One region of the Kribbella sp. NPDC055110 genome, then DNA from elsewhere that is predicted to be linked to it. Evidence: riboswitches for the same ligand, from Rfam matches in the RefSeq annotation. Region 1 holds a riboswitch; the other holds the start of a gene.
The links. Region 1 has a riboswitch for thiamine pyrophosphate ahead of thiS (sulfur carrier protein ThiS). Riboswitches for the same ligand answer to the same signal wherever they lie in the genome.
Positions count from the first base shown of each region.

Region 1 (7,336 bases):
CGGGCAGTCGCGTGACGGTGGTGACCGCGCCGACGAGTTCGCTGGTCAATCAGGTCAGCACGGGCCGCTTGACGTTGGCCGCCGTACAGCATCCCGTCGTACTGGACGGTCTGGAGGCTGGACCAGTAACGCTCCTGCCGACCTGGGCGCTCGTTCCGGCCTCGGCCGTGGACGGTGAGGTTGTGGCGTTGCGGCAGTTGAAGGGGCTGCCGATCGCGGTCCGGCCGCGGGCCGAGGCGCCGGCGGCGCGGGACCTGTTCCTCGATACGCTGGCACTGCACCGGCCCGACGGCGGCACGGTCGTGGTGACGGACGAGCGCGCTGGATTGGCGATGGCGGCAGCCGGTCAGGCGATCGTGGTGACCGCCGACCCGGCACTGATCGCACCGGGCGTCGGGCGCCACCGACTGGCCGACGATCCGTTGCCGTTGCGTCTCCGCCTCGTCTGGTCGAGGACGCGTACGCCGTTCCTCCGCCCGAACGATGTGATGGCTCGGCTCACGGAAGCGCTGGCGTCGTGAACGCCCGGATCCGTGGGATCTTCGAGGACGCCGGTGTCCGCGGCTGGATGCATGCGGTCTCGCTGGACGAACCTGAGCTGAGCGTCGAGCTCGATGCGGATGTCGTCGTCCCGCTGGCGTCGGTCTACAAGCTTCCGCTGCTCGTCGGATTCAGCAAGCTGGTGGACCAGGGAGAGCTGGATCCGCGCGAACGGGTGACGCTCGAGCCGTCGGCGCGAACCGCTGGACCGACCGGGCTGTCCGCGTTCGCGGACCCGGTGACGGTGTCCCTGCGCGATCTGGCCCTGTCGATGGCGACGGTGTCGGACAACGCGTCGGCCGATGCACTGCTCGACATCGTCGGACTGCGCCGGCTGGCCGGAATCCTGGAGTCCTTCGGCCTGCGCCGTACCTGGGTCCGGCGCGGTACGGCGGCCAACCTGCGAGACCTGCAACGCCGTACGGGCGCGGACGATGCGGATGCGGCGCTCGCCGTACTCGCGGACAACGATCGGACCGATCCGGTCGGCGTGTACGAGGCAGCGAACGGGTCAGCGGCCAGTGCCCGCGACCTGACCCTGTTGCTGCGGCGGTTGTGGGCGGGGGAGTTGCTGTCGGCCGAGCAGACCGAGTTCGTGAAGACGACGATGCACCGGCAGGTCTTCCTGCACCGGTTGGCGTCCGGTTTCCCGCACGACGGCGTACGCGTCGCAGGAAAGACCGGAACGTTCGGTGCGTTGCGGCACGAGGCCGGCGTGGTGACCTTGCCCGGCGGGGCGGCGTTCGCGATCGCTGTCTTCACGCTCGCCGCCCGCGGCGACTTCCGCCAGCCCCGCGTCGACGCCGCGATCGGCGAGGCCGCTCGAGTAGCGGTCGACGTACTGCGCTAAATGATGGCGAAGGCCTCGATCTCGATCAGGGCCAGCGGGCTGAACAGGGACGCCACTTGCACCGCCGAACTCGCGGGCTTCGGACCCGGGACGTACTTGTCGCGGATTACGCGGATTTCCGGCAGGTGGCTGATGTCGGTGACGAAGTACGTCAGCTTCACCACGTTCGCGAACGTCGCGTCGACCGCTGCCAGGCAGCGCTCCAGGTTCGCGAACACCTGTTCCGCCTGCGCTGACGGATCATCGCGGCCGACGAACTGCCCGGCCTCGTTCAGCGCCACCTGCCCGGAGATCGCGACCCACTGGCCGGTCCCGGTCACCACGTGGCTGTAACCGTTGCCTGGGGCAACGCCTTGCACCTGCGGATACTCCAGCTCACTCATGGACCAGATATACCGCGGACAGGGGTTGAGAAACCGGTTTCCATCGGGAGAGGATACGGGGGTGGGACGGACACCGAAGGACTCGATCACGATTGCCGACGTCGCGCGGGCGGCGGAGGTGTCGCGAGCGACCGTGTCCCGGGTGATGAACGGGCGCCTCAGTGTCGCACCCGAGATCGTCGCCCGGGTGCGCGCCGCGGCGGAGCGGCTCAACTACCGGCCGAGCGACCTGGCCCGCAGCCTGTCGTTAGGCCGGACGAACATGGTCGCGCTGGTCGTCCCGGACCTCGGCAACCCGCTGTTCCAGCAGATCCTGCGCGGTATCACGAACGCGTCCGCTGCGGCCGGGTACAAGGTGCTGGTCGCCGAGACCGACGAGGACCCGGACGCCGAGGCGGCGATCGCGATCGAGGCCCGGCGGCGCTGCGACGCCTTGATCATGGTGTCGCCACGGATGGACGAGGAGCGGCTGCTCGAGCTCCTGCCGCAGGTGCAGCCGGTGATCCTGGTCAACCGCCAGGGGCCGGCGGAGGTAGCGTCGGTGGTGGTCGACTACGGCCGCGCCGTACGGATCGTCGTCGATCACCTGGTCGGTCTCGGACACCGGCGGCTCGCGTTCCTGTCCGGCCCGGCGGCGAGTGCGTCCAACGTGCTGCGGCTGCAGGCGCTCGCGGTCGCCGAGCGGGAGATCCCGGGACTGGAGCTCGTCCGGCTCGAGTGCGGCCGGTCGATCGAGGACGGGTATGCCGCGGTGGAGCGGGTGCTCGAAGCTCAGGTCACCGCGGTCGTCGCGTTCAACGATCTGGTCGCGTTCGGGTTGCTGGCGCGGCTCAACGAGGTCGGGGTCGCCGTACCGGCTGATCTGTCGGTGACCGGGATGGACGACATCGGGCTCGCGCGGTTCGCCGTACCGTCGCTGACGACTGTGCGGGTGCCGCAGAAGGACCTCGGGGAGCTTGCGTGGCAGCGGTTGCATGCTTCGATCACGGCTGGGGCGGGCGAGGCGGACGCCGTACCGGAGCTCCGGCTGGCGGTTCGGGCGAGCACTGGTCCGGTGCCGCAGGAGCCGCGTTCGCAGGCGTCAGCTGATCAGATCGGGTGGCAGCAGCAGGGGGACATCTTCGCGCTCGAGAGTTCGGCTGGGTTGCTGGCGCGGTACGAGTTCGGACGGCGGATGCCGCAGGTGCACGCGCCGCGGCCGTACCTGCATCCGGTCCGGACGCTCGGCGGCCACCCGCTCACCGAGGTCAGCCCGGTCGACCATCGGCATCACTACGGCGTCTCGCTCGCCGTCGCGCAGGTCAACGGCACGTCCCATTGGGGCGGGCGGACCTACGTGCGCGGCCAAGGCCCGACCCTCCTCACCAACCACGGTCAGCAACGCAGCCGCGGCGTCACCGTCAACGACCATGAGCTGGTCGACGACATCACCTGGTACGACGAACAAGGCCGACCGCAACTCGTCGAACGTCGACGCCTCACCGGCGATCTCGCCTTCGGTGGTTGGCGACTCGACTGGCGCAGTGTCCTCACCGCCCGCTACGGCTCGATCCAGATCGAGAGCCCGGCGACTTCGGGTCGGGCCGAGGCGGGGTACGGCGGTCTCTTCTGGCGACTGCCGGCTGCGGAGACGACTGTGCTCAATGCCGACGGTGACGGGGTGGATGCCGCCTTCGGGTCTTGTAGCCCATGGCTCGCGTTCGTGCAGGGTGATGTCAGCCTGCTGTTGCTGCAGCCGGATCAGGTGTGGCCGTGGTTCGTGCGATCCGGTGAGTACGTCGGCGCGTGCCCGGCGCTCGCGTGGGACCAGCCGTTGGTGCTCCAACCGAATCAGGACCTGACGTTGTCGCTCACCGCGCTGCTGCTGGACCGGGCGGTGGACGCGGCCGAGGCTAAAACGCTGGCAGGCCAGTTGTAGGCGACGACGCCAGCGCCGACTGCCATCTCTTCGGCACGCGGCCGGCGAGGCGCGCGTTCCGGCCGGCGGAGACGGCGTCGCGCATCGCGGCGGCCATCAGGGCAGGCTTCTCTGCGCGGGTGACCGGGGTCGCGAGCATGACCGCGTCGCAGCCGAGTTCCATCGCCAGCGCGGCGTCACTCGCCGTACCGATGCCTGCATCCACGATCACCGGGACGTTGGCCGCCTCGGCGATCAGCGCGATGTTGTGCGGGTTCCGGATGCCGAGCGCCGAACCGATGGGTGCGGCCAACGGCATGACGGCCGCGCAACCGGCCTGCTCGAGACGGCGGGCGAGGATCGGGTCGTCGTTCGTGTACGGCAGCACGGTGAAACCGTCCGCCACCAAGGCTTCCACGGCATCGAGCAGCTCGAACGGGTCCGGCAGCAACAAGTGGTCGTCGGCAACGACCTCGACCTTGATCAGGTCGGTCTCGAGCGCCTCGCGGGCCAGCTTCGCGGTCAGCACGGCCTCGGCGGCGGTGTGGCAGCCGGCCGTGTTCGGCAGTACGGCGATGTTGTGCTTCTTCAGTACGTCGAGCACCGAGCCCTCGTGCCCCGTACCGAGGCGGCGCATCGCGACCGTGGTGAGTTGGGTGCCGGAGGCAATCAACGCCTCCTCCAATACTTCCAGGTTGGCCGAACCGCCGGTCCCCATGATCAGCCGCGACGTGTACGTGCGCCCGCCGAGCTCCAGTGGATCATCCATGTCAGCCTCCCTGCGTCGCGCTGACGATCTCGACCCGGTCGCCCGCGCGCAGGGTCGTCTGCGCCCACTCGGCCTTGGTCAGCACGCTCTGATTCACCGCGACCGCGATCCCGGTGGCGCGATCGGAGTACTCCGCGATCAACTCGGCCACCGACTTGCCCGGCGGTACGTCGACCGCCGCACCGTTCACCCACACGGACTCCATCGCTTCCTCCCTACGCCGGAATTACCCGATTCAGGTTCAGCGGTCGGTGACGGATCGGTCACCCTCTCAGCCCACTTCCTGCGAGCTCCCGCGGACGTTTCGACTATAGCTGACGGCTCAGTCGACTTGCGTGCCGGTCAGGAGCGCTGCGAGTTCCGTCGGGCGGTAGAGGACCTGTTTGCCGGTGCGTTGCGGTTCGACGAGTCCAGTACGGCGCAGTAGTTGGAGGTGCTGGCTCACCGCGGACGGCGTCACCTGCAGTTCGCCGGCCAGATCAGTCGTCGTACGGGGATGGGTCAGGAGCTGCAGGATGTGCGCTCTCGGCGTACCGATCAACTGGGCAAGGTCGTCGCGCGACGGTGGCTCGACGACGGACCACAGGTGGGCCTGGCCTCGTGGCGGGTAGCCGAGGAGCGGTTCGGCGCCGGGGTCGAACGGGATGACGGCGTGCGGTCCGAACAGGGTCGGCTGCAGGACGAGCCCGCGGCCGTCAACGTGCTCGGTGCGGCTCTGCTCGGCGACGCGGTCGACCTTGAGCAGCCCGTCGGCGTACGTGATCGCGGGGCCCAGCCCGTTGAGCATCGCGCCGGTTCCTTGCTGGGTGACGACGTGACCGCGGTAGCTGATGTCGGCGGAGAGGAGGGTGCGCATGCGGCTCCAGTACGGCGCCATCACAGCGTCCCAGTACTGGTTCAACGCCACGACCACCTTGTCGACAGTGAGGTCTTCTGGCAGCTCTCCGTTGACTGCTACGAGTTGCCGTTCGAACGTTGGAGCGGTGACGTTGGCGATCACGTCGAGCTCGTCAGAGAGTTGGGTTAGCGGCGAGGTCGGTCGCGGGGTCAGGAAATCCGGGCTGCCCATGGTGTCGTTGACGAGCCAACGCAGTACAGACCAGTCGAGGGCGGCGACCTGCGGCTGTACGGCGCGGACCCACCCGAGCTGCAGCGGGAAGCGCCCGGGATCCCGGAGGGCCCGCAACGACAGGACCATCTCCGCCACTGGCGACACCGCGAACCGGACGTCCGCCAGATCCTGCGAGTTCAGGACGTACGTGAGCACCGCGCCTCGCTTCCCGTCACGACACATCAGTATGGCGGAGTTGTGTCGGTGGCTGGTGGGAACGTGGTTCTCATGGGTTTTCGAGCGATGGACGACGACGAAGTAGCAGAGTTCCTGGCGCGGCCGCTGGTGGCCGTGCTGGCGGTCGACGACCCGGGCTGGTCGCCGCACGTGACGCCGGTGTGGTTCCGCCACCTGCCTGACGACAACAAGTTCCAGGTGATGACGCCGGCCAAGTCGAAGAAGACCAGACTGCACCGGACCGGCACAGGTCAGCTGTCGCTCTCGATCCAGACCGCGGACGGGCCGACTGCGAAGTACGTCAACATGCAGGGTGTGGCGCGGCTGCTTCCGCTCAGCGCCGACCTGCTGAACGCGATGGTGGAGAAGTACCTCCCGGAGGAGCACCGCGCGGCATACCTGGCCAACCCACCCGAGGACTCGATGTTCGACATCACCCCGCGACGCATCACCACAGCCGTCATCGACTAACAGCTCGCCGCGCCTTGTATGAGCCCGAGGTGAGTGACCTACTCGCAGGCGATCCCGTCATGGTCGGCGTCGAGGCGATAGATATCGGAGCCGACGACCTCGATCGGACCGTCGACGTACTCAGGCCCGTTACCGCTCCCGCCCGAACAGTCGACGTCACTGGCGATCGGAACGCAGCCCGAATAATTCGGATCGCACCCACCCGACTGCTGCGGCTCCTCGACCTTCGTACCCACCGCCGTCACCTGCGAACGCGGCTCCTTCGCCACCTCCTGCCGAACCAGCCGCTTAGCCGTCTGTACGCCGTTCACATGCGTGACCCGATAAACCAGCCGCCGCGTACCGTCCACCCCCACGGTCCGGACCTCCTTCTCGCCCTTCGGCAGCGAACTGTCCGTCACCGTCTTCTTCTTGAACGGAATCACCCGAAACTCCACAACCTCCTTCGTCGTGGTCACCGACGGCCTGACGCTCACCTTCGGAGCGGATGTGGTGCCCCGCGTCGCCGTGCCGCTCGGCGTGGGCGTCACACTGACCCGCACGCTCGCGATAGCAGCCGGCTCACCCGCCCCCGACGTACCCGGATCCGCCCCGCACCCTCCAACGACCGCCACCACCGCAACCGACCCCAACGCAGCACGCAGCAACAACACGATGTATCCCCCCAAACCCGCCGTCGGTTCCCCCCGCGGCAGGACTTGTCAGCACCCGGACAACCCGAGCGAATTCCGATCTGTACCACCACCCGCCGCCCCACGCAACCCCTCGCCCCAACCCCCCCACCAAGCAAACCCCCACCAAACCTGACACACTGTTCCCCTCACCAGATGAGGGCCTCTAGCTCAATTGGCAGAGCAGCGGACTTTTAATCCGCGGGTTGTGGGTTCGAGTCCCACGGGGCCTACAAGTTTCCGCAGGTCAGAGGCAGATCGGCGCCTCGACCTGGAAAGTTGGGTCTGCGCAAACTCTGCCAATACTCAGAGTGGCCGATGCATGCCCGTCTGAGAGGACTCGGCGGCTCCACGCAGCCAGCTGGCTGCGCGTTGCTGAGCGACGTTTCGCATCGCGTCGCACTGCTCTCGTTTCGCCCGATCTCCGGCCCGCCCAACCGTTGAGCTCCCACGTGCAGCTGGACTGT
Region 1 is NZ_JBSGTS010000007.1:238,689-246,024, forward strand. It holds gene ACWF0M_RS14035 (LysR family transcriptional regulator) at 1-521, shown strand, start outside; gene ACWF0M_RS14040 (serine hydrolase) at 518-1,390, shown strand; gene ACWF0M_RS14045 (RidA family protein) at 1,387-1,773, opposite strand; gene ACWF0M_RS14050 (DUF6807 family protein) at 1,835-3,691, shown strand; gene ACWF0M_RS14055 (thiazole synthase) at 3,666-4,439, opposite strand; gene thiS (sulfur carrier protein ThiS) at 4,441-4,644, opposite strand; TPP riboswitch at 4,635-4,746, opposite strand; gene ACWF0M_RS14065 (DUF5937 family protein) at 4,762-5,706, opposite strand; gene ACWF0M_RS14070 (pyridoxamine 5'-phosphate oxidase family protein) at 5,779-6,198, shown strand; gene ACWF0M_RS14075 (G5 domain-containing protein) at 6,237-6,674, opposite strand; tRNA gene ACWF0M_RS14080 (tRNA-Lys) at 7,030-7,102, shown strand.

Region 2 (7,336 bases), on a different contig from region 1:
CGCGGACGGCACGGATCGGGTATGCCGGACGTGGAGTTCACCAATCTGTTCGCGGTCGCTCTGATCGCGTTGCTCGCCCCGCTGCTGCTCGGGCTCGCCCCGCGGTTCCGGGTGCCGGCCGTCGTACTGGAGATCGTGGCCGGGATCGTGGTCGGACCGCACGGTCTCGGGCTGGTCGACGTGGACCTGCCCCTGCAGATCGTTTCGCTACTGGGGCTGGGCTTCCTGCTGTTCCTGGCCGGCCTGGAGATCGACGTACACCGGCTCCGCGGGCAGGTGCTGCGGCTGGCGGTTCTCGGGTACGTCGTCACCTTGCTGCTGGGTTCACTCGCCGGACTGGGACTGTCCGCGGCCGGCTGGGTCCACAGCCCGCTGCTGCTCGCGGTCACCTTGTCCGCGACCTCGCTCGGGCTGGTGGTGCCGGTGCTCAAGGACGCGGGGCAGTCCGAGGGTGCGGTCGGGCAGTTCACCATTGCCGCCGCATCGGTCGCCGACTTCGCCGCCGTACTGCTGCTGTCGTTGGTGTTCTCGACCGAAGGCGGCAGTGCTGGTGAACGGCTGGTGATGGTCGGTCTGTTCGCACTGCTCGTCGTGGTCACCGGTCTGGTCGTCACGACCGCCGGACGGTCGCAGCGACTCGGCGGAGTGTTGCTGCGGCTGCAGGACACCACGGCGGAGATCCGGGTCCGGGCCGCGGTCGTGCTGCTGGTCGCGTTCGTCGCGCTCGCGGAGCAGTTCGGGCTGGAGACGATCCTCGGTGCGTTCCTGGCCGGTGCGGTGGTCGGGTTGGTCGACCGGGACGCCACGTCGCATCCACGCTTCCGGGTCAAGCTGGAGGCCTTGGGGTACGGCTTCCTGATTCCGGCGTTCTTCGTGACGAGCGGGCTCCGGCTCGACCTACGCGGTCTGCTCGACGACCCGGCCGCGCTCGTCCGCGTGCCGCTGTTCCTGCTAGCGCTGCTAGTGGTTCGCGGCGTACCGGCGTACCTCGCGGTGCGGACGCTGGGAGCTCGCGCGACGGCCGCGACCGCGCTGCTGCAGGCGACGTCGCTCCCGTTCATCGTGACCGCGACGCAGATCGGCGTGGCGACCGGCTTGATGACACCGGTCACCGCCGCCGCTCTCGTCTGCGCCGGGCTGTTGTCGGTGCTGCTGTTCCCGGCGGTCGCGCTGGTGCTGCTCAGGCAGCCTGCCGACGACCGATCCGGCCGAGAAGCACCGCAGCCACCATCGAGACGATGATCGAGGTGTATGTCGCGCCGAGCCAGCCGGGGACTGGTTGGTGGTTGAAGAGCGCCTGCTGGATCTTGGTCCAGAACGGGGACCAGCCGGAGACGGTGCCGGGGTTCACCAGCTGGTAGGCGACGAAGCCGATCAGCCAGGCGGCGGTTGGTTGCCAGCGGAACTTCGCGGTGTCGGAGACGTCCCACTTCATCTTGCTGACCACGAAGAAGTCCGCGATCGCGACCGCGAACAACGGGATGAAGACCGAGCCGATCAGGTACAGGAACTGCGTGTAGTTGCCCAGGTCAATGAACAGAGCGATAGCGGTGGCAACGACTCCGATGGCGACCGAGATCCACCGGCGGTCGATGTGGCCGACCAGGTTGTGGAGGGACATCGTGGTGGAGTAGACGTTCGCGTACGCCTCGTCGACCTCGTCGACCAGCAGGACGAAGAGCGCGATCGCACCCGCCGGGAGGGTGACGAGCGCGGTGATCACGTCGTCGGTGTTCGTCTGCAGGGTCGCCACCGCGAACACACCGAGTGCGTAGTAGATGATCGCGGCAAGTCCGTAGCCGAGCGCGGAGCCCGTGAAGGCGGCCTTGTTCGAGCGCGAGTGCCGGGTGTAGTCGGCGGCCAACGGCGCGAACGACACGACCCCCGCGGCCGCGAGATCGACGGCCGGCCAGAAGCCGTAGACACCGTCCTGCGGCAACGCATGCACGGGCTTGGCGAGCACCTGGACGAACAAGTACGCCGAAGCGATCAGCACCAGCCAGACCATGAACTTGCGCAGGAGCCTCACGCTGCCGAGCGGCCGCACTGCCATCGTCGTAGCGATCGCACCGGCCAGCAGGACGAACACCCACCGCCACTTCTCACTCGTCACCGCGACCGCGGCCTGCGAGATGATGATGATCTCCATCGTCGCCCAGCCGATGTTCTGCGCGATGTTCAGCACAGTCGGCGCGATCGATCCACGCCGACCGAAGATCCCACGCAGCGCGACCATCGCCGGCGCGCCGGTCTGCGAGCCGAACACGGCCGACCCGCCGAGCACCAGGGCGCCGATCGCACACCCCACGACGACCGCGAGCAGTCCTTGCGCCAGAGATCCCGTGTACGCCGCGACGAGCGCACCGGTGACTGGCCCGAACAGTGAGATGCCGAGGTTGGCCCACAGAGTGAACTGAGGCAGGAACCCCAGCGTGCGCGGAGTATCGGTGGTGAGGACCAGCGGCGCCTCGACCCGGTCAGGCGGACGAACAGCTGTATCGGTCATGAGTGACCCCACTCCCTACGCCGGCATTACCCGGTCAGGTTCAGGCGGTCGGCGACCCAGCTGTCGCCCTCTCAGCCCGCGCATTCTCGGTGCGAGCTCCCGCAAAGGTTGTACTGCTGCTGAGAGTTTAACTCGTCAGCTACTTTGCGGAAGAGCGGCGGCTCGTTCTATGAGAGCGGCCAGCTCCGGGCCGTTCGTGACGACCGGCATGTGGGCCCCGGAGTTGAGCGTGCGGGCCTCGCCGTGGCTGAGTTCGGCGAGCCGCTCGACCCATTCCGCCGTACACATCAGGTCGTACCTGCCGCGGACCAGGACGACCGGCACCTTGACCTGCGGCATGACCGCGGCCAGGTCGTGGTGCCGCGACGCCTCACCGGCGCGGGCGATCGTGGGCAGCGTCGTACGGGCGTATTGCGGACTGATCCGGACCAGCTTCGGCACGTCCGGGATGGCGGAGCCGACGAGCCGCACCGCGCGGTCGACCCAGCTCGACAGCCGGACGTCGCCGGTCGGTGCGGCGAGCACGAGCGCGTGGGCGAGCTCGGGGTAGCGGATCGCCAGCTCGACGACGATCTGGCAGCTCGCCGAGTGACCGACCAGCACGGACCGCTCGCGGATCTTCCCGGCCAGTGCTACCGCGAGGGCACGGGGGTGCAGGTCCTCACGGGTGCCCGCCGGCTCGCCGTACCCGGGAAGAGTGACCACGTGGTACGGCGTGACGAGGTGCTCGACCGTCCGCGCGTACGACTCCGGACCGAGGCCCAGGCCGGGCACGAGGACGACAGGTGCGTTCACTCCCACGGAGCCTTGGCCGGGGCGCCCTTGACGACCGGGTTCGGTACGTCGGGCTTCAGCTCGCGGTACCCGAGGAAGAGGCCGACAGCGAGGAGCAGGAGCCCGAAACCGCCCCAGCCGTACGCCGTGGGCAGCCGGTGGACCGAGTCGTCGCTGGCACCGAGACCTGTGGACAGCACCATGAGCAACCAGACCAGGATCGGGATGATGGAGACCGCCACCAGGAGCAGACCGGCCAGCTCGGCGAGGTCGGGCCGGCGACCGGCCTTGCGGCGGGCCAGCACGTCGCGGACCCACATCACCAGAGCGGCGGTGCCGACCACCACTAGCAGCAGCTGGCCGATCGCGTCGAGCACGTCGGTGCGGAGCGGGTGGTTCAGTGGCGAGCCCGGCGCCTGCGAGATCTCCCGGAGCGCGACGCGCTGGACAGAGACAACCAGCAGCCCGTAGATCGCGGCGATGAACGCGGCGAGGCCGACGACACGTGCAGCCCGCGGGTCGCGCGAGTACTCCTCGCGGCCGTACGTCGGGAGCTCATGCGGCTCCGGGCTCGCGGGAGCGCCGTACGGTGCACCGGGGCGGTAGGTGGGGGGCTGGTGGTACGCCGGGTTGCCCTGCGCCGGTGGCTGCGTGCCGTAGGGCTGGGGCGGCGCGTACGGGAACTGATCGGGCTGGGGCGCGTGGCCGGCACCGTACGTGCCGCCGCCGTACGGCGTGGGCGGAGCGAAGTGGTGCTCCTCGCCAGGCCCTTGCTGCTCGGGCCGCTCGTCCCTGCCGTACGTCGGGAAGTCCTGTGACGACATTGCTTGCTCCCTCCCGTCGTACCTAGCTTCTCAGGCCCAGCTTCTCAGGTGGCCTTGATCGTCGGCCAGGCGTTCGGCAGGCAGCCGGCCAGACCCTTGGTCTGCTGCATCATCACCGGCGCGGGGGTCTTCGGAGTCGTGCAGGTCGAGTGCCCGTGACCGAGCGCGTGCCCGACCTCGTGGTTGACCAGGTAGCTGCGGTACAGGGCGACATTCCCGTTGTACGCCGGGATCGCGTAGAGCCACCGCTTCGCGTTGAGTACGACGCGGTCCTCGACGCGGCAAGAGACCTCACCGCCCGTGTCGAGCGGCAGACAGAGCTTGTCGGTCAGGGACGGCGTGGCCAGGATGATGCGGAGGTCGGCGTCGACACGGTCCGTCCGCTCGAAACTCACCGGGTGCACCGCCTGCCAGCCGCGCGGGTCCGTCAGCGTCTTGTGGACGGCCGCCGCGACCGCGGCACCGTTCACCGACACCCCTTGCTCGATCTCCACGCGGTACGTCAGCTTGTCGCGCACACCGGTCGCCTTGTTGAACCCAGGCACCACGGCAAGCTTCCCGGTCGACACCAGCACGTTCGGCTTCGCACCCTTCGGCTTACGCGTCAGAGTCGGTGCCGGCCGCAACGGAGTGGTGAACTTCTGCGTCGGCGTCGCGATCGGAACCGGCGTCGCCTTGGGCGTCACCGAAGCCACCGGCGCTTCCTGAGCAACCTCGTCGACCCCCGCAACCGCCTGCGCCGCCAAGCTGCTCCGGTGCGCCACATCCGGATTCGCCACCACCACAGTCGCCAGCACCGCCAACGCAGTCACCACAAGCCACTGCCCCTTGTACGACTTCCGCCGACTGTGCCGCCCACCCCGCCGCCCAGACGCGTGTCCGCGCTGGCCGCTCCGCCGGGTGGTCATAACACGTGACCCTACCGATACCTGCCAGAGCACGAAACCCCAGTTACGTTAAGCCGTCCGCGTCCGCAGAAATTTTCCGAAGTGGGGGACGGTGAAGGCTACGGTGCCCCGTTCGGCGGAGAAGACCAGGCCTTTTTTGATGAGGCCGTCGCGGGCCGGGGAGAGGGACTGGGGTTTGCGGTTGAGGGTGCTGGCTACTTCGGCGGTGGGGACGGAGCCGTCGTCGACGCCGATGCCCAGTTCGGCCATGGCGCGCATGTACTCGCGTTCCGCGGGGGTGGCGCGTTCGTAGCGGGAGCCGAAGAAGCCGACGGTCAGCTCGGCGGACGCCTCGGGGCCTGCGACGGCGACGTCCTTGATGGTGATAGGAGAGGTCGGCGCGTGGTCCCAGGTCGAGTGGGCGAAGGCCTGCACGAAGTACGGGTACCCGTCGGTCTGCGCGTACAGCTCGTCCAGCGCCTCCTCGTCGTACTGCACGCCTTCGCTCTCCGCCGGCACCATCAGCGCCCGGTCGCACGCCTCCCGCGCCAGGCGGTCCACACGGATGTAGCGGAACAGCCGCTCGGAGTAGGACTTGCTGGCGGACAGTACGGCGGGCAGATGCGGCAGGCCCGCGCCGACGACGACCAGCGGCGCGCTCTGCTGCGAGATCTCGTGGCAGGCGGCGCACAGTGCGGACAGGTCGTCCGTGCTGATGTCTTGCATCTCGTCGATGAACAGCCCGACCCCGACGGTCAGGTCACCGGCCAGATCCGCCGCGTCGGCGAACAGCTCGATCAGATCCATCTCCAGGTCACCGGAGTCGGCACGACCCTTCGCCGCGGCCACGTCCACCGGCGGATGCCAGCGGATGCCCTTCCGATCGTTCGCCGCCGTCCGCAACGCGAAGGCCTTCAGTACGGCGCTGAACTGGTCGACCTTCTCGTCGTCGCGATGCCGGTGTCCCAGCTCCCGCATCGCGGTGTGCAGCGCCTGCGCGATCGGCAGCCGGATGCTCTGGTCCGGTCGCGCCTCGATCTTCCCGGTGCCCCACGCTCGCTTGATCGCCTGCGAACGCAGCGTGTTGAGCAGCACCGTCTTACCGACGCCCCGGAGACCGCTGAGCACCAGGCTCCGCTCCGGGCGGCCTGCCGCGACCCGTTCGAGCACCACCTCGAACTGCCGCACCTCGGTGTCGCGTCCGGCCAGCTCAGGCGGCCGCTGACCGGCGCCGGGCGCATAGGGATTCCGGATCGGATCCATGCTTTCACTGTATGAGGCCGTCTAGCGTTTTCCGTAGATTGACCGATCAAGGACCAGAGCGTGTCGCGACAGGTCTCTACAACTGTCTAGCGAAATCACTAGAAACCGATAGACACCACGAGCGACCTCAAGACCACTAGGGTTCCGCCCATGGTGGAGTGGGTTCCGCAAGCGGGTGCGTTGTACGAACGGGTGCACCAGCAGTACGTCGGCGGCGCGCGGAAGCTCGAGGCGCTGATCAACGAGCTGATCGGCGAAGAGGAAGGCATCAACTACCTGACCGCCACCGCGCGAGCCAAGGACCCCGAGTCGTTCCTGGCGAAGGCGTCGAAGCCGCATCCCGACGACCCCAGTAGACCGAAGTACGACGACCCGCTGAACCAGATCACCGACCTGGTCGCGGCCCGCGTCATCACCTTCCTGGTCGAGGCGGTGGACCGGGTCTGCGAGGTGATCGAGGAAGAGTTCGAGATCGTCGAGCACACCGACATGGGCGCGCACACCCGGGCGCAGGGCGTCTTCGGGTACGCCAGCAAGCACTACCTGGTGCGGCTGAACGATCACCGCCGTGAGCTGCCGGAGTACGCCGTACTGAAGAACCTGGTGATGGAGATCCAGGTCCGTACGGCGGTCCAGCACGCGTGGGCCGAGTTCGAGCACGACATCCGGTACAAGCTGGACATCCCACCGGCGCGAAAGCCCGAGTTCGACCGGCGGTTCCTGCTGGCTGCTGCGTTGATGGAGCTCGCCGACAACGAGTTCACCGAGATCGACCGGCTGTACCGCGAGCTGGCCGCGACCGCGTCGGACAAGGCGCCGTTGGACCTGACCACGGCCACGCTGACGACGTACCTGACCCGCCGCTACCCGGATGCACCGCACGCGAAGACCACGCACTACGCCTGGATCCTCGGCGTACTGCACCGCCTAGGCATCACCACGGAGGAGCAGCTCACCGAACTCCTCACAGGCATCGACAGCGAAGCAGTCCAGGCAGCAATGACCCACCGGGCCCCGGCCGGCACAGTACGACGCCTGGACGACGACCTGCTCGCCGCGAAGGGCCCCGCGTACCTAGACCT
Region 2 is NZ_JBSGTS010000023.1:109,617-116,952, reverse strand. It holds gene ACWF0M_RS29310 (cation:proton antiporter) at 22-1,242, shown strand; gene ACWF0M_RS29305 (purine-cytosine permease family protein) at 1,181-2,506, opposite strand; TPP riboswitch at 2,502-2,619, opposite strand; gene ACWF0M_RS29300 (alpha/beta fold hydrolase) at 2,642-3,301, opposite strand; gene ACWF0M_RS29295 (hypothetical protein) at 3,298-4,104, opposite strand; gene ACWF0M_RS29290 (DUF3152 domain-containing protein) at 4,149-5,012, opposite strand; gene ACWF0M_RS29285 (ATP-binding protein) at 5,061-6,254, opposite strand; gene ACWF0M_RS29280 (GTP pyrophosphokinase) at 6,405-7,336, shown strand, end outside.
Region 2: another riboswitch for thiamine pyrophosphate. It lies ahead of ACWF0M_RS29305 (purine-cytosine permease family protein); the one in region 1 lies ahead of thiS (sulfur carrier protein ThiS).